DNA from 3 places in the Amycolatopsis sp. NPDC043887 genome. Region 3 is predicted to be linked to each of the others. Evidence: riboswitches for the same ligand, from Rfam matches in the RefSeq annotation. Region 3 holds a riboswitch; each other region holds the start of a gene.
What was found. A riboswitch is a leader RNA that binds a small molecule or an ion and turns the genes downstream of it on or off. The one in region 3 is predicted to bind S-adenosylmethionine.

Region 1 (7,364 bases), on a different contig from region 3:
CCGAGGGGGCAGAACTGCGTGCCGATATCCTGAAGGTCCCGCACCACGGAAGCCGTTACACGGCACCGGATTTCCTCAACGCCGTCGCGCCGCGGGCGGCGTTGGTGAGCGTCGGCGCCGGAAACACGTACGGGCATCCGAACAAGTCCACTTTGGACAATCTGGCCGCCGTCGGCGCGTCGGTCGCCAGGACGGACACGGACGGCGACACCGCGGTCCTCGCCGACGCGCGAGGCCTCGCCCTGGTACGCCGGGGTGAGCCCCGCGGCCCGCCTCGTACTTGAGGCGGGCCGACGGGAACTCAGATGCCCAGAGCCTCGCGCACCGCGTCGGCCGAGGCGCTGACGGTGGCCTTGGGGCCGATCTTGTCCTCGACGGCGTCGAGGGTCTTGAGGCCGTCACCGGTGATCAGCAGGACGATCTCCTCGTCCGGGTTGAGCTTGCCGGTCTCGATGAGCTTCTTGGCCGTCGCCACGGTGACGCCGCCGGCGGTCTCGGTGAAGATGCCTTCGGTGCGGGCGAGCAGCCGGATGCCCTCGACGACCTCTTCGTCGGTGACGTCTTCGATCGCGCCACCGGTGCGGTTGACCACATCGAGGACGTAGGGGCCGTCGGCCGGATTCCCGATCGCCAGCGACCGGGCGATCGTGTCCGGCTTGACCGGTTGGACGACGTCGTGCCCCGCGCGGAAGGCCGCCGAGACGGGGGAGCAGCCGGTGGCCTGCGCGCCGAACACCTTGTACGGCGTCTCGTCGACGAGGCCGAGCTGCCCGAACTCGCGGAAACCCTTGTCCACCTTGGTGAGCTGGGAACCGGAGGCGATCGGCACCACGATCTGGGAGGGAAGTCGCCAGCCGAGCTGTTCGGCGACCTCGAAGGCCAGCGTCTTGGAGCCTTCCGAGTAGTAGGGCCGGACGTTCACGTTGACGAACGCCCAGCTCTCCTGCTCGGCGGCGAGCTGGGTGGCGAGCCGGTTCACGTCGTCGTAGTTGCCGTCGACCGCGATCAGGTCACCGTCGTACACGGCGGTGGTGAGGATCTTGGCGCGTTCCAGGGTCTTCGGGATCAGCACGACCGACCGCCAGCCGGCACGGGCCGCCGCGGCGGCGACGGCGTTGGCCAGGTTGCCGGTCGAGGGACAGGCGAGCACATCGAACCCGAACTCGCGCGCGGCCGCCAAAGCGACGGCGACCACGCGGTCCTTGAAGGAGTGGGTGGGGTTGCCGGTGTCGTCCTTGACCCAGACCTTCTTGACACCCAAGGCTTTCGCGAGCCTGTCGGCCTGGATGAGCCGGGTGGCGCCGGGTTCGGTGTTGGGGATCTCTTCGACATTCGAGGGAACGGGAAGGAGTTTCTTGTAGCGCCAGATGTTCTTCGGTCCGGCTTCGATGTCCTCGCGGCGCACGCGGCCGAAGTCGTAGGCGACTTCGAGCGGCGAGAAGTCCTCGGCGGAAACGAATTCGGGAGCGAGCGGCTGCCGGTGTCCCTCTTCCTTCGACACCAGTTCGACGGCCGGTCCGAGATCCGGGGTCTTGGTGGTGGAGGTCGTGCCGAGGGTTGCGGTCATCGCGAGGTTCCTTTCCTCATCTGCCCCGCCATGGCGGGCCGGAATTGGCACCGTGTTCGTCAGCTATCCCGCGATCGCGGGATGACAGGCTGACGCCGGTTGCCGGGGCTTCATCGGGCCGTTCCCTCTGCCCCTCTGGATGAGCGGTATTCGATTGTCGGCACGCGCATGATCGCGTCGCCTCGCCAACACCGTACGACATGAGGCTCAGGTGGGGCCACAGTGCCCGCAACACATCACCGGACAAAGCACACGAGAGGAGGAGTGGCAGGATCGTCACCGTGACGACGCAAGCTTCCGCCCCATCGCCGCTGGTCCTGGTTCTCGGTGAGGAAGAGCTGCTGATCGAACGCGCGGTCCGCAGCGCCTCGGACGCGGCCAAGGCGGCCGACCCGACGGCGGATCTCACCCGGATCCGGGTGTCGGACCTCACAGTCCCAGCCCTCGCGGAGATGGTCAGCCCCTCCCTGTTCGCCGAAGGCCGGGTGATCGTCCTCGAGTCCGCGCACGACATCTCGCAGGAGCTAGCCGACGGGGTGATGGCCTACGTCAAGGCGCCCGCCGACGGCATCGTGCTCGTCGTCGTGCACAGCGGAGGCGGCCGGAGCAAGGCCGCGAAGGGGCTTCCCGCTGCCTTGAAGAAGGCCGGTGCGGAGGTTGTCGAGTGCCCGAAACTGACCAAGCCCGCGGAGCGGGAATCCTTTGTCCGCAACGAGGTCCGCCGGGTCGGCGGGAAGATCGACGGTGCGGCCGTGCTCGCGCTGATCGACGCGGTCGGTTCGGATCTGCGTGAACTGTCGTCGGCGGCGACCCAGCTGGTCGCGGACGCCGGCGGAACGGTCGACGAGCAGGCGGTCCGGCGCTACCACCGGGGCCGTGCGGACGTGAACGGGTTCGCCGTCGCGGAGAAGGCCGTCGCCGGGGACAAGGCGGCGGCGCTGGAGTCGCTGCGCTGGGCGATGCAGCTGGGCGTACCGCACGTGCTGGTCGCGGACGCCCTCGCCGACGCCGTCCGGACGATCGCGCGGGTGTCCGGTGCCGGTCGCGGGAACCCGAACCAGATGGCGGGTGAGCTGGGGATGCCGCCGTGGAAGGTGCGCAAGGCCCAGGGGCAGGCCCGCGGCTGGGGCCAGGACGGGCTCGCCACCGCGATGCGGGTGGTCGCCCGGCTCAACGCCGAGGTCAAAGGGGTCGCGGCCAACCCGGAGTACGCGCTGGAGCGCGCCGTCCTGGAGGTCGTCGCCGCCCACGGCGCAAGCCGCTGAACACGGCGAAGGGCCCCGGCGACGCGCGTCGCCGGGGCCCTTCGAAAGCCGATCAGAGAGAGTTCGCGCGCTTCGCCAGCGCGGACTTCTTGTTGGCGGCCTGGTTGGCGTGGAGAACGCCCTTGGTCACGGCCTTGTCCAGCTTCTTGGCCGCGTCCTTCTGCAGCTCCAGGGCCTTGGCCTTGTCGCCGGCGTCGGCGGCCTCGCGGAACTTGCGGATCGCGGTCTTCACCGAGGACCGGATCGCCTGGTTGCGCTGACGCGCCTTCTCGTTGGTGGTGATGCGCTTGATCTGCGACTTGATGTTGGCCACGGGGGCGCTCCTCTTGAGTCTCTCGGTGGTTTCACCGCCGCGCTGTGACCGGCCCTGCGTGCTCGTGGGAGCGCGCGGGTTTCCTCCATGACGGAATGCCACACGACGGTGAAAGGCAAGCTTAACAGCCGTCCAGGGGTGGCTCGCGGCCACCTCGGGACGGGTGCTTGAGGTACGGTGCGGAGCGTAGTGCCTAGGGTTCCGCCGCCTGCCCGTTCAGCGAAACACACAATCAGGGCAGATGGGACAGGTCCGAGCGGCACCATCGGCGGGGCCGGAAGCGCCGCCGTTCATCTGACGGGACAAAAGCCTGGAGGACCGGTGTTTTCCGCGTGCGCGGAAAACGTGAAAGGTCCGTCGTGAACGCCACCGCCCTGTTTTTCGTCGTCATCGCCGCCGTCATCCACGCGGGCTGGAACCTCGCGGCCAAGCGGATCCGTCGTGGCGGAGCCCGGTTCGTCTGGGCTTACTACAGCCTCTCCGCGATCCTGCTCGTCCCCGTCATGGCCGTCTCGCTGGCCGTGGAGCCGCAACGTCCACAGTGGACCTGGCTGCTCGCCGCGGTGGTCACGGCGGTGTTCCACGTCACCTACGGGATCGTCCTCCAGCGGGGCTACGCCGTCGGCGACCTTTCCGTCGTCTATCCCGTCGCCCGCGGTACCGGGCCGCTGATCTCGGTGCTCGCGGCCGTCGTACTGCTCGGCGAGCGGCCGGGGGTGCTCGGCCTGGTGGGCGCGTTCCTCGTGGTCGCCGGAGTGCTGGTGATCGGGACCGGCCGGGCGTCGGCGCATGCCGACGCCGCCGATCGTGTCGCTCGCCGCAAAGGCCTGGTCTACGGAATGCTGACCGGGCTCACGATCGCCGCCTACACACTTTGGGACGCCCATTCGGTCACGGGCCTCGCGGTCCCGCCGATCGTCTACTTCGGAACCGGCGCGATCGTGCAGAGCCTCCTCATGACGCCGTACGCGCTGAAGGACCGCGAAGAGATCTCGTGGCTCTGGCGCGAACACAAGCGTGAGGTGTTCGTCGTCGGTGTGCTCTCGCCGGCCGCCTACCTGCTGGTGCTCTACGCCCTCCAGATCGCTCCGGTGAGCCTCGTCGCACCGGCGAGGGAGCTGAGCATCGTCCTGGGCGGCCTCGCCGCCTGGCTGGTCCTGGGGGAGGCGAACGCCGTCCGCAGGCTGGCCGGGTCGGTGGTGGTGCTGGCGGGGATCACCGCGATTGCGATGGCCTGAACCCATCCGGTAGGGATTGAGCCATGGACGTGCTGAGCAGCAGGGTGCTGATCCACCCGAAGGACCTCGACGTGTCGACGGCGTTCTATCGGGACACCCTGGGCCTGGCCATCGACAAGGAGTTCCCCGGCGGGACGGTGTTCTTCGCCGGGAACGGGTCGATCGAGATCGTCGGTACCGGGAAAACCGGCCCGACCCCGGACGTCGCGTTGTGGCTCCAAGTACGGGATCTGCCCGCGGCGCTCGAGGAACTCGCGGAGAAGGGTTTGGAGCCTGTCCGCGGGGCGCGGCGTGAACCCTGGGGTCTGGACGAAGCGTGGATCGCCGATCCGGACGGCACCAGGATCGTGCTGGTCGAGGTGCCGCGTGAGCACCCGTTGCGCACTGATCCGCGCTAGGCCGGCGGCTTGATCGCGCGCAGCTGAGCGGCGAGCGAGGCACCGAAGCCCGGCGGTTCCCAGGTCCAGGTCTGCAGGTCGGTGAAGCCGGCGGCGGTCACTTCGTCGGCCAGCTCGTGCCGGGACACCGGCAGCCACTTCTCGTGCGCCGACAGCAGCAGCCGCCCGCCGGGCCGCAAGACGCGGAACAGTTCGGCGAACCCGGCCGCCCGGTCCCTCCACAACTGCACGTTGTTGACGCTCAGGACCACGTCGACGCTCTCGTCCGGCTGGCCTGTGGAGTCCGCGGTGCCGTGCCGTAGCTCCACCTCGTCGCCGCAGCGGCGGCGCGAGCGGACGAGCATCTCCTGGGAGGGGTCGACGCCGATCGCGCGGCCCGCGCGCGCGGCCGTGGCCTCGAGACCGATGCCCGGCCCAGGGCCCACGACCAGGGCGGTTTCGCCGGACCCGATCGACGCCAGCTCGACGACGCGAAGTTCGGTGGCGGCGTTGCCGTGCGCCATCGCCCGGCCGCCGAACCGGCCGAGCAGTCCCCGGGGATGGCCGAACGTCCGGTCGAGTATCTGGGAGAGTGAAGTACTCATACTTCGAGGGCACCACAGCTCATCACGGGCCGCATCGGGGATGACCCCCACTCGCACCCGGAGCGGCATGGGACCATAGAGGTGGCACACCCCGACCTTCGCGAGGAAACCCGTTGACGACGTTCGCCGACACGACCTTCACGCCCCCGGAACTCATCCGGAACTTCTGCATCATCGCGCACATCGACCACGGCAAGTCGACCCTGGCCGACCGGATGCTGCAGCTCACCGGCGTGGTCGAGGAGCGGGCCATGCGCGCTCAGTACCTCGACCGCATGGACATCGAACGGGAACGCGGGATCACCATCAAGGCGCAGAACGTGCGCCTACCCTGGAAGGTCGACGGCCAGGACCATGTCCTGCACCTGATCGACACCCCCGGTCACGTGGACTTCACCTACGAGGTTTCCCGGGCCTTGGAGGCCTGTGAAGGAGCGATCCTGCTGGTCGACGCCGCACAGGGGATCGAGGCGCAGACGCTGGCGAACCTCTACCTGGCGCTCGAGAAGAACCTGCACATCATCCCGGTGCTGAACAAGATCGACCTGCCGTCGGCCGATCCGGACAAGTATGCGGCCGAGCTGGCGCACATCATCGGCTGCGAGCCCTCGGACGTGCTCCGCGTGTCGGCGAAGACCGGCATGGGCGTGACCGAACTGCTCGACGAGTGCGTGAAGCAGGTCCCGCCGCCGGTCGGCGACGCGGACGCGCCCGCCCGAGCGATGATCTTCGATTCGGTCTACGACACCTACCGGGGCGTCGTGACCTACATCAGGGTCGTCGACGGGAAGATCACGCCGCGCGAGCGGATCAAGATGATGTCCACCGGCGCCACCCACGAACTCCTCGAGGTCGGGATCATCTCGCCGGAGCCCAAGGCCAGCAAGGGGCTGGGCGTCGGTGAGGTGGGTTACCTCATCACCGGGGTGAAGGACGTCCGGCAGTCGAAGGTCGGTGACACCGTCACCTCCGAGCGCAAGGGCGCCGAGGCGCCGCTCGCGGGCTACCGCGAACCGAAGCCGATGGTCTACTCGGGCCTGTACCCGGTCGACGGTTCGGACTATCCCGAGCTGCGTGAAGCACTGGACAAGCTCCAGCTCAACGACGCCGCGCTCGCCTACGAGCCGGAAACCTCCGTGGCGCTCGGGTTCGGGTTCCGCTGTGGCTTCCTCGGCCTGCTGCACCTGGAGATCACCCGGGACCGGCTCGAGCGCGAATTCGGCCTCGACCTGATTTCCACCGCGCCGAACGTCATCTACAACGTCGTGCTCGAAGACAAGAGCGAGGTCGTGGTGACGAACCCGTCGGACTGGCCGTCCGGGATGAAGATCTCCGAGGTCCACGAGCCGGTTTCGAAGGTGAGTATCCTGGCGCCGTCGGAGTTCGTCGGCACGATCATGGAGCTCTGCCAGGCCAAGCGCGGCACGCTGCTGGGGATGGATTACCTCTCCGAGGACCGCGTCGAACTGCGCTACAACATCCCGCTCGCGGAGATCATCTTCGACTTCTTCGACACGCTGAAGTCGCGTACGCGCGGCTACGCGTCCCTTGACTACGAAGAGGGCGGCGACCAGGTCGCCGACCTGGTCAAGGTCGACATCCTGCTTCAGGGTGAGACCGTCGACGCGTTCTCGGCGATCGTGCACAAGGACGCCGCGTACGGCTACGGCAACCGGATGGCGACGCGGCTGCGCGAGCTGATCCCGCGGCAGCAGTTCGAGGTCCCGATCCAGGCGGCCGTCGGGTCGAGGATCATCGCCCGCGAGACCATTCGCGCGATTCGCAAGGACGTGCTCGCGAAGTGCTACGGCGGTGACATCTCGCGTAAGCGCAAGCTGCTGGAAAAGCAGAAGGAAGGCAAGAAGCGAATGAAGACCGTCGGCCGGGTCGAGGTCCCGCAGGAAGCCTTCGTCGCCGCGCTGTCCACTGAGGACGCCGGGAGCAAGAAGAAGTAGGCGACACTTGCGAAAAGGCCGCTCGGATCGCGATCCGAGCGGCC
Region 2 (7,364 bases), on a different contig from region 3:
AGGTAGACCACGAGGACGGCGAACAGCCAGTCGTCGTTCCGGCCGGCGATGTCGAACGACGTGTCCAGCGCGGCGGCGGTCTCGCGGCTCATCTCGACCCCGCGCAAGGATCCGAAAACCCCACCATCACCGACACCGTAAAGATTCTGGGTCAGGAACTGCTGTTCACCGGCGGGCGCGTAGGCGAACCAGCCCCCGGACCACATCCCGCCGAAGGCCACCACGATCAGCTGAGCGAAACCCAGCAACGCCAGCGGAAACCAGTAACGCGGTCGCTCGTTCCCCATGCGGGGAGAGGATAGTGGGTCAGGCGCAGAACGGGGGAAGTTCGCGCGGATCGTTCTCCGGCACCCAGCGGCCCTCCGGCTTCTCGTACTGCCAGCGCGCGCCACGGGCGACGATCTGGCGCAGCGCCAGGACGATCCGGTCCACGTGCTCGGTGGTGCTGCCGAGGCCGAGGCTGACCCGCACGGCCTGCTGCCCCGTCGCACCGGCCACGGCGATCAGCCGCTTCGTCGCCACGTGCGCGCAGAACGCGCCGTCCCGCACGCCGATGCCGTACTCCGCGGACAGCACCGCGGCGAGCCAGCCCGGGTCGAAGCCGTCGACGACGAAGCTGAGCGTGCCGACCCGGTCGACCGGCGCGTCGAACAGCCGCAGTTCGGCGAAACCGGGGACGGCGGCGAGGCCGCGACGCAGCCGCGCCAGCAGTTCCTCCTCGTGGGCGACGATCCCGTCCCAGTTCGCGGCCAGGGTCTCGCAGGCGACACCGAGCGCGTAGACGCCGACAGTGTTGGGCGAACCGGCTTCGTGCCGCTCGGCGCCGGAATTCCAGACCACGCCGAGGTTTTCGGAGTCACGGGTGACAAGCTTCGTCGCGCCGCCACCGGCGAGGTACGGCTGAGCCGCGCGCAGCCAGTCGGCGCGGCCGATCAGCGCGCCGGCACCGAAAGGCGCGTACAGCTTGTGCCCCGACAGCGCGACGTAGTCGACGTCGAGATCGCGGATCGAGATCTTGCGGTGCGGCGCGAGCTGCGCCGCGTCGAGCGCGATCCGGGCGCCGTGCCGCCGCGCGACGGCCGCGATCTCCTTGACCGGCAACAGTTCCCCGGTCACGTTGGACGCTCCGGTGAGCACCACCAGGCGCGGGCCCTGCGGGCAGTCCGCGAGCGCTTCGTCCACGGCGGACACCGCGGCGAGGCGGGTCCGAGGGGTTTCGATCCGGCGGACGTTCGGTCCCTTCCACGGCAGCAGCGCGGCGTGATGCTCGGTGTCGAACACGACGACCGACGTGTGCTTCGGCAGGCTGCGCGCGAGAAGGTTGAAGGAATCGGTGGTGTTGCGGGTGAACACGACGGTGTCGGTCGACCGCGCGTCGACGAAGCCGCGCAGGATTCCGCGCGTGCGCTCGTAAAGCTTGGTCGAGACCTGCGAGGCGAACCCGGCGCCGCGGTGCACACTGGCGTACCAGGGCAGGAATTCGTCGACCGCGGCACGCACCTTGTCCAGGCAGGGGGCGCTCGCCGCGTGATCGAGGTTGGCGTAGCCGATGTCGCCGCCGGTGACCAGCGGGACCCGCAGATCGGCGCACGCGACCGTCGGGTTTTGGTGCGTGGCAACGGTTTCAGCGACTTCAGCGGGAGCGCTGGTGCGTTCGAGTGCGAGAGTCATCGTCATCCTCCGGGTCAGGGGACCCGACGAGGATCCCGCGCTTGCCCGTCGCACCACGCGACGAGCCAGGTCCTCACCCGGGGCACCCCACCGCGGTAGGAGGGTTGCCGGTCAGCTAGCCGGGGCTTGACGCTGACACTCGTGACCTAGGAACGAAGTTAGCGGATGGGCGGGCGATCGAGCCAGCCCTCGTCCGCATCTTGAGACGCCGCTCACGTGCTCCGCAAGCGGGAAGAACCGCTGCCCGGCGCCGCGCCGCGCCGGGCAACGGCCGGTCAGACCCGGAATCGGCCGGGCAGCGGGACGGTCGCGCGGGAGGAGACCTCAGTCGCTGTGCCGGAGTACTGATCGGTGCCCGCGGTGAACCGCCAGCCGCCGAAGGTCTTGCCGTCGACGGCTTCGCCGTAGGCCTCGGCGACCTTGGTCGAGACCTCGTCGTAGGACAGGCCGTTCCAGTTGCCCGCGCCGACCCCGAAGTCGCGCGAGTCGCCGCCCTGCGCGGCCGCCGTGGGCAGGGTCCACAGGGTGAAGTGCACATGGGCGCCGGTGCTGCTGCCACCACAGGGCAGCGCGTTACCGGTCCGGCCGAGTGCGTCGCCGGGGGCGACCTTCTGGCCGTCGGTGACCGCGATGTTCTCCAGGTGGTAGTACCCGGTCCGCCAGCCGCCGTCGTGGTCGACGGTCACCCAGTCGCCACCGGAGCAGTGCTGGATCCGGACCGTGCCCGCCAGCGGGGCGCGAACGGTCTTGTCCCCGGGGCTGAAGTCGATGGCGTTCTTCACTCCGGACGTCCCGTTGTCCGAGTGGATCCCCGCCGAGTAGACCGACTGGCCCGTGTCGAAGGGGAGCCCGAACGCGGGAAAGGCCCCGGCCGCCGTCGCAGTCGGGGCGGCGAGAACCACTCCGACGAGCGCCACAGCGGCCCCCAGACCGGCGAACCACACAGGAAGTTTCGTCACCTTGCGTACTCCTTACCCCGTGACACTCACCCATTCGATGGAGTCAGTTGCGGGGAAAGTAATTCAAAGGAAGTACGAAAGGGAAGAATTTTCTGAGATCAACCGACGAACAGCTGGTGCCGGTTCGTGACCTACTGGCCGGATTCGCCCTTCCACCTGGCGAGGCGGCCGGCGCGGTCGACGGCCCGAAGGCGTCGTTCGGCCGCGTCACGGGCTTCGGCGGTCGTCACGACGAGTAACTGGTCGCGTTCCTGGAGCCTGGTGTTCTTGTTCGGCGTGAAGCCGGAGCCGTCTCGGACGAGGAGGCTGATCGTCGCCCCCACCGGCAGCCGCAGTTCGGCCAGGTACACGCCGTGCATCTTCGATCCCGCGTGGATCCGGACCTGCAGGAGTTCCGCGCCCATCTCGTCGAGCGGCGCGGAGTCGACGTCGATCTCGTGCGCCTCGGCGTGCTGGGCCAGCCCGAGGATTCTCGCGAGCGGGGTCAGCGTCGCCCCTTGGAGCAGTGTCAGCACGATGACCAGCACGAACACCGCGTCGACCAGCTGCTGCGCGCCCGGCACCCCGGACGACAGCGGGATCAGCGCGAGCACGATCGGGACCGCACCGCGCAGCCCGGCCCAGGACAGGAACACCTGTTCTCGCCAGGGGATCTTGAACGGCAGCGCCGACAGCAGCACCGACAGCGGGCGGGCGAGCAGTAGCACGACCGCACCCGCGACCAGGCCCTGGACCAGGCTTTCGAAGATCCTGCTCGGCGAGGCGAACAGGCCGAGCAGCACGAACAGGCCGATCTGCGCGAGCCAGCCGAGCCCTTCGGCGAAGGACAGCGTGTCCGACCGGTGCGGCAGCTTCGAGTTCCCCAGCACCAGGGCCGCCACGTAGGTGGCGAGCAGGCCCGACGCGTGGGCGAGCTGCCCGCTCGAGTACGCCACGACGCACACCGCGACCGTGGCCAGCGGGTACAGACCGGTGGCGGGAAGCGCCGCCCGGCGCAGCGCGAACGCCCCGCCCCAGCCGAAGGCCAGGCCGATCACCAGCCCGGCGGCGAGTTCGTAGACCACCAGCAGCGGCAGCGACCAGTCGATGGTCGTCCCCTCGGCGAGGACGACGACGGCGATGTAGGCCGGGGCGTCGTTGATCCCCGACTCGATCTCCAGCGCGCCGACGAGCCGCTTGCCGATCCCCGCGGATCTCAGCACCGAGAAGACCGCGGCGGCGTCGGTCGAGGCGAGTACCGCGCCCCACAACAACGCCATCCGCCAGTCCAGGCCCAGTAACCAGTGCAGGGCGGCGCCGGTGACCGCGATGCTCACCACCACGGCCACTGTGGACAGTGCGATTCCGATGCCCAGCGAGGGTTTCACGGCCGACCACCTGGTGGTGAGGCCACCTTCGGACAGGATCATCACCAGCGCGGCGAGGCCGAGCGACTGGGTCAGCTCGGGGTTGTCGTACTGGATGCCGAACCCGGCTTCGCCGAGCAGGACCCCCATGCCCAGGTACAACAGCAGCGAAGGAAGGCCGACCCGGATCGACACCCGGACGGCGATCACGGCGACGAGCAGCACGGCCCCGCCGGTGCCGAGAATGAGCGGGAGTTGCTCCATGTCGCCTCCCGTTCCGGTCGCCGTGAGGGCTCCAGAATAGTGAGGCGGTGCTCGTCACTCGTCCGTGTACCGGCCGAAATCCGTCCGGACAGCCTGTGTTACAGACTGTCCATTACGGACTGCGCAGGGCCACCAGGTCGACGCCGAGTTCCGCGAACGGTTCTTCCGCCGCGGGCAGGACTTTCACCGCGCGGTCGCCCTCACGGGACAACCAGCCGGCGCTCACTCCGTGAGACAGTAACGCCGCGGGGGCCCGGCCCGCCAAATGATCACGCCGGACCGTCCAATCCAGACAGTCACGCAGCATCGGGCGGCGGCCGCCGTCGATCTCCACCCCGAGTGCGCCGAGCACCTCGCGGCCGCGATCGGTCAGCGTCAGGCCGCCGGCGTCGTCGATCAGCCCAGTGGCGAGCATCCCGTCCCGCAGCGCGACGCCGACCGTTCCGGCGAGGTGGTCGTAGCAGGTCCTGGCGAACCCGAGCCGCTTCACCCGCACGGACGACCGCAGCCCCTTCACCGGCCGATGCTCGGCGTGCTGCGCCAGATGCTCGATCAGTTCCGCCACCCGGGGGCCGGCTATCCGGACGTAACTGTGCCTCCCCTGCTTGACCCGCACGACGAAGCCTGCCTCGGTCAGCTTCTTCACGTGCTCGCTCGCCGTCGACGCGGCCACTTCGGCCGCGCCCGCCAGCTCGGTCACCGTCCAGGCACGCCCGTCGAGCAGCGCGAGGCACATCGACGCGCGGCTCGGATCGGCGAGCACGGCCGCGACCTCGGCCAGGGCGATCGTCTCCATGCGTCCACCGTAGAAGACCCACGGTTCGGCGACCGCCGAAGCGTCAGCCTGCCAGGAACTTCGCCGCCAGCTGCACCGCGGGTTTGGAGTCGTTGGAACCTTCGAGCATGACGGCGAAAGCGACGTCCCCGCGATAGCCGACGAACCAGCCGTTGGCGTCCGCGCCCGACCCGAACTGCGCCGTCCCCGTCTTGCCGAAGACCGCTCCGCTGCCCTTCAGCGCCTTCGCGGTCCCAGTCGTGCAGACCTCACGCATCATCGCGCGGACCTGGTTCAACACCCCGGCCGGCGGGGCCTGGTAGCCGACGTTGACCTTGGTCTCCAGGCCCTGCCACAGCTTCGGGACCACCGGCTTCCCCGTGGCGACCGTCGCGGCCATGAGCGCCGCGCCCAGCGGGCTGACCTGCACCCTGCCCTGCCCGATCCCGGCTTCGACCTGCTCGTCACCGCTGCCGGACGGCTCCACCCTCCCGGTCTCCGTGGCGAGTCCGGGGATCTCGAAGTCGGCGTTGAGGCCGAACTGGCTTGCGGCCCTCGCGAGTCCGTCCGCGGGCAGCTGCTTGGCGAGTCGCCCGAAGGTCGTGTTGCACGACGCGGCGAACGCCGTCTTCAGCGGGACGGTCCCCAGGTCGAACCCGTTGTCGTTCTTGAGCGTGCGGGTCCCGATCTGCTCACTGCCCGGGCAGGCCAACGGGGAGTCGGCGGTGACCCCGCCCTGCTGCAACGCCGCGGTCGCCGTGGCGATCTTGAAAGCCGAACCCGGCGAGTACAGGCCGTTGAGCGCATCCGGCCGGTTCCCGGCCGCGCCGTTCTGCGCGACCGCCAGGAGTTCGCCCGAAGTCTTCATCGCGACGATGATCGCCGGCCCTCCGAAGCCGTCGACGGCTTTCTGGGCGGCTGCCTGAGAAGCCACGCTCAAGGTCGAGGTCAACGGTTTGCCGGTCTCGGCGGTCTGCCCGAAGAGCGTTTCGACCGGCTTCCCGGAGGCGTCGACGCGCGACACGGTGACGGTGGCCGGGGTTCCGCTGCCGCCGTTCTGCTCGGAGGCGACCTTGGCCAAGGCCCCCTGCAGGATCGGCGCGACGCCCGCCGCGTCGCCGCCGACGAGGGCCTTGCCGTCGCGGTCGGCCACGACCGGTTTGGCCGAAACCGGGGCGACGGCGAGCCGCTGCCCGGCTTCGAGCTTCGGGTGGATCACCGACATCGCCCAGCGGACGACCCATTTCCCGGCGTTGCGCACCAGGTCAAGCTTGCCTTCGTATTTCCAGACGCTGCCGCCGGCGAACGTCCACGCGGCGTGGAAGGTGGCCGACGTCGAGGGCGCGTCACCCGGCGTCGTCGGGACCTCGCCGAGAGACGTCTTGACGGACGCCCCGTTGAGCGTGTTGCGCGTACCCGTCAGGGCTGTCGTGGCCGCCGCTGGATCGTCGACCGGGGCGGTGGTCAGGTCACCCATGTCGAACAACCGCAGGAACCGGCCGGCGACCTGCGCCGGGCTGTCCTGCGTGTTCGCGGTGGACTCCCCCGGGCCGACGGCGGCCGCAGGCGCCCGGTCCTCCTTGACCAGCAGCACCACCGCGGCCACCACGATGGCGACGACCGCCAGCGCGGCGCCGATCAGGATCCCTCTTTTCCGGGCAGGACTCATGGATTCGCTCTCCCCCATACGGCGCGCCCCTCGCGCGCCCCCGGGCGCCAGCCTGCCGATTTCCCCCGCGCAAGGCGCGCTTCCGGCGGGAAAGCGGCTATACCGAATCCTTTTCGTGATCCCGGTGATCGGGACCTCACGACTGCAATGAAAGGCCCCTTCATCGCAAAATTAGCAATGAAGGGGCCTTTCATGTCACTTGCGAGAGTCAGGCCTTGGCGACCGCCACGGTCACCTTGGTGCCCTCCCCGACCGTCCCGGCCGAGCCGTCGGCGACATCGCCGTAGGCGACCGAAGTCGCCAACGTCTCCGAAGCGATGAACTCCTCGTGCGTCTTCGCGGCCGTGACCACCTCTTCCGGCGCGTCGACCGTCAGCGCGATCCGGTCGGCGACGTCGAGCCCGGCGTCACGGCGGGCCTGCTGCACGACCCGGACCAGGTCACGGGCGAGGCCTTCGGCCGCCAGTTCGTCGGTCACCTCGGTGTCGAGCAGCACCAGTCCGGCGCCGCCGGGCAGTTCCGCGGCCGCGCCGCCGCCCTTGGCGACCAGACGCCGGTCGTACTCGCCTTCGACGAGCTCGATCCCGGCGGCCACGACGGCGCCGCTCTCCGAGGTCGTCCACTCACCGGCCTTGACGGCCTTGATCACCGTCTGGACGTCCTTGCCCAGCCGCGGCCCG
Region 3 (7,364 bases):
AGCACCGTTCCCTTGTCGTCGACGATCTCGGCCTCGAGCCCGTCGAGCGGCGGCCCGAGCACCGCGAACGACCGGACTTCGTCGGTCCCCCGGCGCGGGTCACCCTCGGGGACCGGCACCGCGCGGTTGTCCGCCTCGAGCGCGTCGGCCTCGACCACGTCCAGCGTCAAGCCGGTGAACAACGGCGCGAACGAAACCGCGAGAGTCGCCTCCGCCATGCCGTACGCGGGGAACACGCATTCGGCGGGCATCTTGAAGCGTGCCCCAGCCTCGACGAACGTCTTCACGGCTGTTTCGTCGATCGGCTCGGCGCCGTTCAGCGCGATCCGGAGCTTCGAGAGGTCGTACGCGTCGTCGTCCTCGACACGGGCCATCCGCCTGCCCACGATCGCGTACGCGAAGTTCGGCGCGGCCGTGGTCGTGCCGTTGTACTTGCTGATCAGCTGCGGCCAGATCAACGGTCCCGACAGGAACTCCAGCGGCGTGATCTTGACGAGCTCGACGCCGAACGTCATCGGCACCGTCAGGAACCCGACCATCCCCATGTCGTGGAAGGTGGGCAGCCACGAGACCATCACGTCGACGTCGAAATCGAACTCTGCCCGGTCGACCATCGCCTTGACGTTCGAATACAGGTTCCCGTAGGTGATCTGAACGGCCTTCGGGTCGGCCGTCGACCCGCTGGTCAGCTGCAGGAGCGCCGTGTCCGATTCGGCTGTCGGCACGGGCTCCGGCAGCGGTTCGGCCTCGAGCAGCTCGGCGATGACCTGGAAGGCGATGCCGTGCTCCGTGAGCACCGGCGCCAGCTGATCGAACGGCTCACCGAGCAGAACCAGGCCGGACCCGATCATCCGCAGCACGCGAACGGTGTCCTCGGCCCATTCGGCGAGGTCTGTGCGCTGCGTCGGCTGGTGCAGCATCGTCACGCTGCCGCCGGCGAGCCAGACCGCCTGAACCGTCGGCGCGATCAGCGACGGCGCCGCCGCCAGTACCGCGACCGCTTTGCCGGGTTCCAGCCCAGCCGCCACCAGACCCCCGGCGACCCGCTTGGCCTGCTCGTGAATCTCGGCCCACGTACGCCGAACCGGCTCCTTGGGCTCCCCGGTGACCATTCCCCGCTGCTGACCTCGCCCCGCCGCGGTGGCGACGAGCGTGTCCACGAACCGACTCATGCGCGTCACACTACTGTCCGCGCTGAACGGCCCGCTCGCCGTCGAGCGAACTCATTCGATCGCTTCGGAGGTCTCGAGCCACTGGGCCTCGACCTCCTCCTTCTCCGTTTCGACGGCTTTCAATTCGGTGTTCAGCTCGATGAGTTTCGTCGGATCGGTCGCCGCTGCGAGCAGCGCCGCATGCAGCTTCTCTTCCTTCGCGTGCAGCTGGTCGAGCTTGCGCTCGAGGCGGGACAGCTCCTTCTGGGCCGCCCGCTGTTCCGCGGCGTTCTTCCTGGGCGCGGAGGCCTGCGCGTTGCCGCTCTTTCGGTCTCCGCCGGCCTTCTCGAGTTTCTTGGCGCGACGGTCGAGGTACTCCTCGATCCCGCCCGGCAGGTGGGTCACTTGCCCGTCCCCGAACAAGGCCACGATCGTGTCGCAGACGCGTTCCACCAGGTATCGGTCGTGCGAAACGACGACGAGGCTGCCCGGCCAGGAATCCAGCAGATCTTCGAGCTGCTGCAAGGTGTCGATGTCGAGATCGTTCGTCGGTTCGTCGAGCAGCAGCACGTTGGGCTCGGCCATCAGGAGCCGGCACAGCTGCAGACGGCGCCGTTCACCACCGGAAAGGTCCTCGACCGGCGTCCACTGCCTCGCGGCGGGGAAACCCAGCTTTTCGGCCAGCTGGGAAGCGGTCAGCTCCTGCTTGCCGAACACGACCCGGCCGGAGACCTCTTCGATCGCCTGCAGCACGCGCAGATCGCCCGGCAGGTCATCGAGCTCCTGGCGCAGATGCGCGAGGCTGACCGTCTTGCCCTGGATCCGTCGTCCCGTCTCGGGTTCCCTGTCGCCGCCGAGCAGCTTGAGGAGCGTCGTCTTGCCGGACCCGTTGACGCCGACCAGGCCGATCCGATCGCCGGGCCCGATCCGCCAGGTGACGTGATCGAGCAGAGTGCGGTCGCCGACGGTCAACGTGGCGTCCTCGATCTCCAGCACGGTCTTCCCCAGCCGACGGCGGGCGAACGCCTGCAGCTCGACCGAATCACGCGGCTCCGGCACGTCGGAGATCAACGCCTCCGCCGCCTCGACGCGGTATCGCGGCTTCGACGTCCTGGCCTGCGGACCGCGACGCAGCCATGCGAGCTCTTTACGTGCCAGGTTCTGCCGCTTTTCCTCGGCCGTCGCCGCAAGCCTCGCCCGCTCGGCCCGCGCGAAGATCCAGTCAGCGTATCCGCCTTCGTACTGCTCGACGCGACCGTTGGCGACCTCCCAGGTCACACTCGCGACCGTGTCGAGGAACCACCGGTCGTGGGTGACGACCACGACCGCGATCTTGCGGTTGAGCAGGTGATCCGCGAGCCAGCGCACACCTTCCACGTCGAGGTGGTTGGTGGGCTCGTCGAGGACGACGAGGTCCAGTTCACCGGTGAGGGCGGCCGCCAACGCGACACGGCGCCGTTCGCCACCTGACAGGTTCGCCGTCGCCTTCTCGATACCGAGAGCGGTGATGCCCAAACCATCCATAATGGACCGGACACGCGCGTCAGCGGCCCACTCGTGCTCCGCGCCGTAGCGCTCCAGCACGACGTCTCCGACCGTGCTGCCGTCGGGAAGTTCGGTCCGCTGGGTGACCACCGCCATCCGCAGGCCCCGGACTTGACTGACACGTCCCGCGTCCGGCTCGCTGATCCCCGCGAGGACCTCCAGCAGCGTCGTCTTCCCGCCCCCGTTGAGACCGACGACACCGATACGCTGCCCCTCCGCCACACCGAGCGAAACACCGTCGAGCAGCGGGCGCACCCCGAAGGACTTGCTCACCGACTCCAGGTTGACCAAGTTGGCCATGCCTCAGCCGATCCTTTCCAAAAAGCTCGCACCACAACGAATTAGTCGGTGTCCATTTCGGACACCCTCATGCGTGCACCCGAGGCGGCGACGGCCGCGGCGCGTCGTCTCCGCCGACCAGCCGGGCTCCGGGGACCGGCCCGTGCGCGACGCGCACCGTGCGACAGACACCCGCGCCGGACAGCTCCGCGGCCACCTCGACGGCCGACTGGGCGTCCGCGCACAGGAACGCACAGGTCGGCCCGGATCCGGACACGGTGCCGGCGAGCGCCCCCGCGTTGACTCCCGCCCTCAATGTGCGACGCAGCCCCGGACGCAACGAGACAGCGGCCGCCTGCAGGTCATTGCCAAGAAGCAGCGCCAGCTGCCGCGGGTCGCCGGATGCCAGCGCCTCCACCACCGGAGTGTGCGAGCCGATTCGCGGCGGGCTGCCCTCTTCACGCAACTTGTCCAGCTCGCCGAACACCCGTGGAGTCGAAAGCCCACGCTGGTCGAAGGCCAGGACCCAGTGGAAGGTGTGCCTCGACAAGACAGGCACCAGCTGCTCGCCTCGGCCGGTGCCCAGCGCTGTCCCGCCGTAGAGCGCGAAAGGTACATCGCTACCGAGCTTCGCGGCGATACCCGCCAGTTCGTCCCGGGAGATGTCGAGCTTCCAAAGCGACGCGAGCCCCACCAGCGTCGCGGCCGCGTCGGCACTGCCACCGGCCATCCCGCCCGCGACCGGGATGCCTTTGCGCAACACGACTCTGACCTTGGACTCGCCGTCCGCCTTGCCGACGTGGGCCGCCAACGCCTGCGCCGCCTTCCAGGCGAGGTTGTTGGCTCCTGTCGGTACGGAACCTTCACCTTCGCCGTAGACCTCGACGCCGGGGTCCTCGGTGACCGCGACGGTCACCTCGTCGGTCAGGGAAAGCGCCTGGAACACGGTCACCAGCTCGTGGTAACCGTCCGGGCGTACGTCACCGACCGACAGGTGCAGGTTGACCTTGGCGGGAACCCTGACGGTCACTGGGGGCGGTACGACGGCGAGCACGCGTCAAGCCTACGTGGCCGCTCCACTTGCGCTGTCACCAGGAGAAAGAGAACGGACGGGTCGGACGCGAACGGGCCGCCCGGACGAAATTCGTCTGAGCGGCCCGTTCGCGGAGAAATCAGGCGGCGACACCCTGCGGCCCGCGGACCGGGTGGGTCACGTGGCCGCCACGTTCGGCGATCCAGGCGAGCGCGGCGTCCGCGCGCTCACCACGCACCCCGAGGCGGAACCGGCCGACCGGCGTGTCGCCGATCCGGGTCAGGCCGCCCCCGATGGTGGCGAGTTCGACGTCGAAGCGACCGGCGGCCTCCGGCAGCAGCGCACCGACCGAGGCGAAGCCGACGAGCACGACGTCCACCGCGCGGTCGTACTTCGAGGCCTGTGCCCGCCCGGTTTCGATGGCGGGAAGCAGCGCCTGCGCGGTCCGGCTGTTCGGGTCGGAGACCAGGTCGAGCACGGTTCCGCGTTCGATGATCGCGCCGGCCTCCAGAACCGCGACGTCGTCGCAGACACGGCGGACCACGCCGGCGTCGGGAGTGGTGAGCAGCACGGTGACGCCGAGCTCGGCGCGCGCGCGGTCGAGCACGGTCAGGACCGCGCCGGACTCCTCGGGCTGCACGCCCGCGGTCGGGTCGTCGGCCAGGAGCACGGACGGCCCGGCGGCCAGCGCCTTGGCGATGGCCACGCGGCGCAGCTGCCCCGCGGACAAGTCGCCCGGTCGCTGCCCCGCACGGGGGGTGAGCCCGACCAGGTCGAGCAGGTTGCCGACCCGGTTGCGGCGCTGCGGCCCGTCGAGGCCGAGCTGCTCGAGCGGCGAAGCGATGTTGCCGGCGATGGTGCGCTCGGCGAGCAATTCCGGCTTGGTGCTCACGACTCCGACCTGGCGCCGGATTTCGCGGAGCCGGCGTCCGTCGAGTGTCCCGGTGTTGAGGCCGTCGAGACGGACGACGCCGCGGTCGGGACGCTCCTGAAGACCGATGCACCGGGCGAGAGTCGATTTGCCGGAGCCCGCCGGACCGACGACCCCGAACAGCGAGCCTGCTTGGATGTCCACGCTCACATCGCGCAGTGCGACGACGGGATTTCCGTTGAGGGGAAAGGACTTGGACAGGTTTTCGACAGTGATCACGAAGGGCTCCATGCACATGGGGCGCTGCTTCTTTCGAGCGCGCCAACCGTCACCGAGTAACCGTCCGGGAAACGAACGGATTCAGAGATAAGGGAAAGGACTCAGGCAGTAACGGTGGAGCGTCGACACGCACTTACCGTGCGGCGACCTTCATCGACGACACGTCGCCTGGTCAGCAGGAGCGGGTGGGTGACCCTGTTCATTAGGCACAGCCTCCATCGGTCCTGGCGGTAGCACCTGCCCTGTGGAGGGTGGTTGCTGCGACTTCGGCGAGCCAGGTCTCTCAGTCGCTCGGGATGGCTCATTGAGTAAAACCGATCCCACTGGATGAAAGCAAGCGCGTAGGCGCAGATCACACGTCTGGTCGCGTCCATCATACAGGATGGTAAGTCCATATTATGAGACGCCAGTAGGCGTATCTACGTCACGACAGGCGCGCTGCCTGCTAAGACGAGGTCCGCCCACGCCGAATCGAGAGGAGGAATCACGCAGGTGCGCGGCCTTGGCCTGCCGCCGTTCGCGCGGCTCCGGTCACACCTGCGACACGTGGTCAGCCGGCGGCCGCGGCGATCCGGGCGAACTGATGAACGTCCAGCTGCTCCCCGCGAGTCTTGGGGTCGATACCCGCCTTTTCGAGCAGTTCCCCCGCGCGTTCGGCGGAACCGGCCCACGACGCCAACGCGGCACGCAAGGTCTTCCGCCGTTGCGAGAAGGCGGCGTCGACGACCGCGAACAGCCGTTCCCGATCCACGGACGACACCACGTCGCCCCGTTCGAACGCGACCAAGGCGGAGTCGACGTTCGGAACGGGCCAGAACACCGCCCGGGGCACCGCGGCGACCTTGCGCGTCTTCCCGTACCAGGCGAGCTTGACGCTGGGAACGCCGTAAGTCCGGCTTCCCGGACCCGCCGCCATCCTGTCCGCGACCTCGGTCTGGACCATTACGAGACCGCTGGTCAGCGACGGCAGTTCGGCGAGCAGGTGGAGCACGACGGGAACGGCGACGTTGTACGGCAGGTTCGCGACGAGCGCCGTCGGCCGCGCGGGCAGATCGTCCGCGGTGATCCGCAACGCGTCCGCGCCGACGACCGTCAGCCTTTCGCCCCCGCCTCGTTCTGCCACGGTGCTCGGCAGCCGCCCCGCCAGGACAGGGTCGATTTCAACCGCGACGACCTCGGCGCCGGTCGCGAGCAGCCCGAGTGTCAGCGAGCCGAGGCCCGGCCCGACCTCCAGGACGACGTCCCCTTCGCCGATCCCCGAAAGGTCGACGATGCGGCGCACCGTGTTGGGATCGTGCACGAAGTTCTGACCGAGCTTCTTGGTCGGACGTACGTCCAGCTCGGCCGCCAGCGCCCTGATTTCCGCAGGACCGAGCAGTTCAGTCACCCGACGATCGTAACCAGGTCCGGTAAGCCACGATTGGCCGGTGGACGACGTCGCACTCGATGGGGAAAAAGTCCGGCTGCGCGAATGGCGCCCGTCCGACCTCGGGCCGCTCCTCGACTTACTCGATCCCGCGCGGCCTTGGCACGAAACGAACGGGCCCTACTTCGGCACCCCGACCACAGCCGCCGCCGAATCCACGGCGCGCGAACTCACCACGATCAAGTCCGATCCGCCCGATCCCCGCACCAGCCTCGCCGTGTGCGATCTGAGCGACGGAAGGCTGATCGGGCGGGTCAGCTGGTACTGGGAAAGCAGGCAGACCGACTGGCGGCGGATGGGGCTGGTCATCTACGACGAGCGGTATTGGGGCGGCGGGTTCGGCACCGAGGCCTTGCGCATGTGGACGACCTACTTGTTCTCCCGCACCGACGCGCTCCGCCTGGACTTCGCCACGTTCTCGGGTAACCCGGGAATGATCGCCGTCGGGCGACGGCTCGGGTTCGTCGAAGAAGGCCGGTTCCGGCGCGCACGGCGCTGGTCCGGCGGCGTCCACGATTCCGTCGTCTACGGGGTGCTCCGCGAGGAGTGGGCCCGGATGCATCGCCAGGGCAAGGGCCCGGCCGGATCCGACCCCACCATCCGTATGGCTTTCCGAAGCGACACGCATCCCACTCAAGGGTGATCGGCGCAGGTTCGCACCGCCGGAGCGTGATGATCATCCACCCGATCGATACCGTGCATTCGTTCGAATCTGCCTCGACAATCGAGGGATGACCAGTACAAACATTCCCAAGGCCTTCCCGCTCAACCTGCCGGAAG

Region 1: linked by a shared signal. The riboswitch ahead of thrC (threonine synthase) and the one ahead of AC069H_RS32235 (methionine ABC transporter ATP-binding protein) in region 3 are both predicted to bind S-adenosylmethionine.
Region 2: linked by a shared signal. The riboswitch ahead of AC069H_RS30610 (aminotransferase class V-fold PLP-dependent enzyme) and the one ahead of AC069H_RS32235 (methionine ABC transporter ATP-binding protein) in region 3 are both predicted to bind S-adenosylmethionine.

What each region holds. Positions count from the first base shown of each region.
Region 1 is NZ_JBWKEB010000003.1:378,290-385,653, reverse strand. It holds gene AC069H_RS11235 (ComEC/Rec2 family competence protein) at 1-284, shown strand, start outside; gene thrC (threonine synthase) at 302-1,567, opposite strand; SAM riboswitch class I at 1,581-1,713, opposite strand; gene holA (DNA polymerase III subunit delta) at 1,849-2,832, shown strand; gene rpsT (30S ribosomal protein S20) at 2,885-3,145, opposite strand; gene AC069H_RS11215 (EamA family transporter) at 3,505-4,383, shown strand; gene AC069H_RS11210 (VOC family protein) at 4,407-4,781, shown strand; gene AC069H_RS11205 (class I SAM-dependent methyltransferase) at 4,778-5,365, opposite strand; gene lepA (translation elongation factor 4) at 5,479-7,320, shown strand.
Region 2 is NZ_JBWKEB010000013.1:84,379-91,742, forward strand. It holds gene AC069H_RS30605 (hypothetical protein) at 1-287, opposite strand, end outside; gene AC069H_RS30610 (aminotransferase class V-fold PLP-dependent enzyme) at 307-1,671, opposite strand; SAM riboswitch class IV at 1,704-1,818, opposite strand; gene AC069H_RS30615 (M23 family metallopeptidase) at 1,947-2,630, opposite strand; gene AC069H_RS30620 (potassium/proton antiporter) at 2,762-4,240, opposite strand; gene AC069H_RS30625 (ArsR/SmtB family transcription factor) at 4,353-5,036, opposite strand; gene AC069H_RS30630 (penicillin-binding transpeptidase domain-containing protein) at 5,080-6,684, opposite strand; gene ileS (isoleucine--tRNA ligase) at 6,893-7,364, opposite strand, start outside.
Region 3 is NZ_JBWKEB010000014.1:130,394-137,757, forward strand. It holds gene AC069H_RS32220 (fatty acyl-AMP ligase) at 1-1,172, opposite strand, end outside; gene AC069H_RS32225 (ABC-F family ATP-binding cassette domain-containing protein) at 1,224-2,996, opposite strand; gene AC069H_RS32230 (4-(cytidine 5'-diphospho)-2-C-methyl-D-erythritol kinase) at 3,064-4,029, opposite strand; gene AC069H_RS32235 (methionine ABC transporter ATP-binding protein) at 4,148-5,158, opposite strand; SAM riboswitch class I at 5,371-5,461, opposite strand; gene rsmA (16S rRNA (adenine(1518)-N(6)/adenine(1519)-N(6))-dimethyltransferase RsmA) at 5,709-6,545, opposite strand; gene AC069H_RS32245 (GNAT family N-acetyltransferase) at 6,586-7,227, shown strand; gene AC069H_RS32250 (DUF222 domain-containing protein) at 7,316-7,364, shown strand, end outside.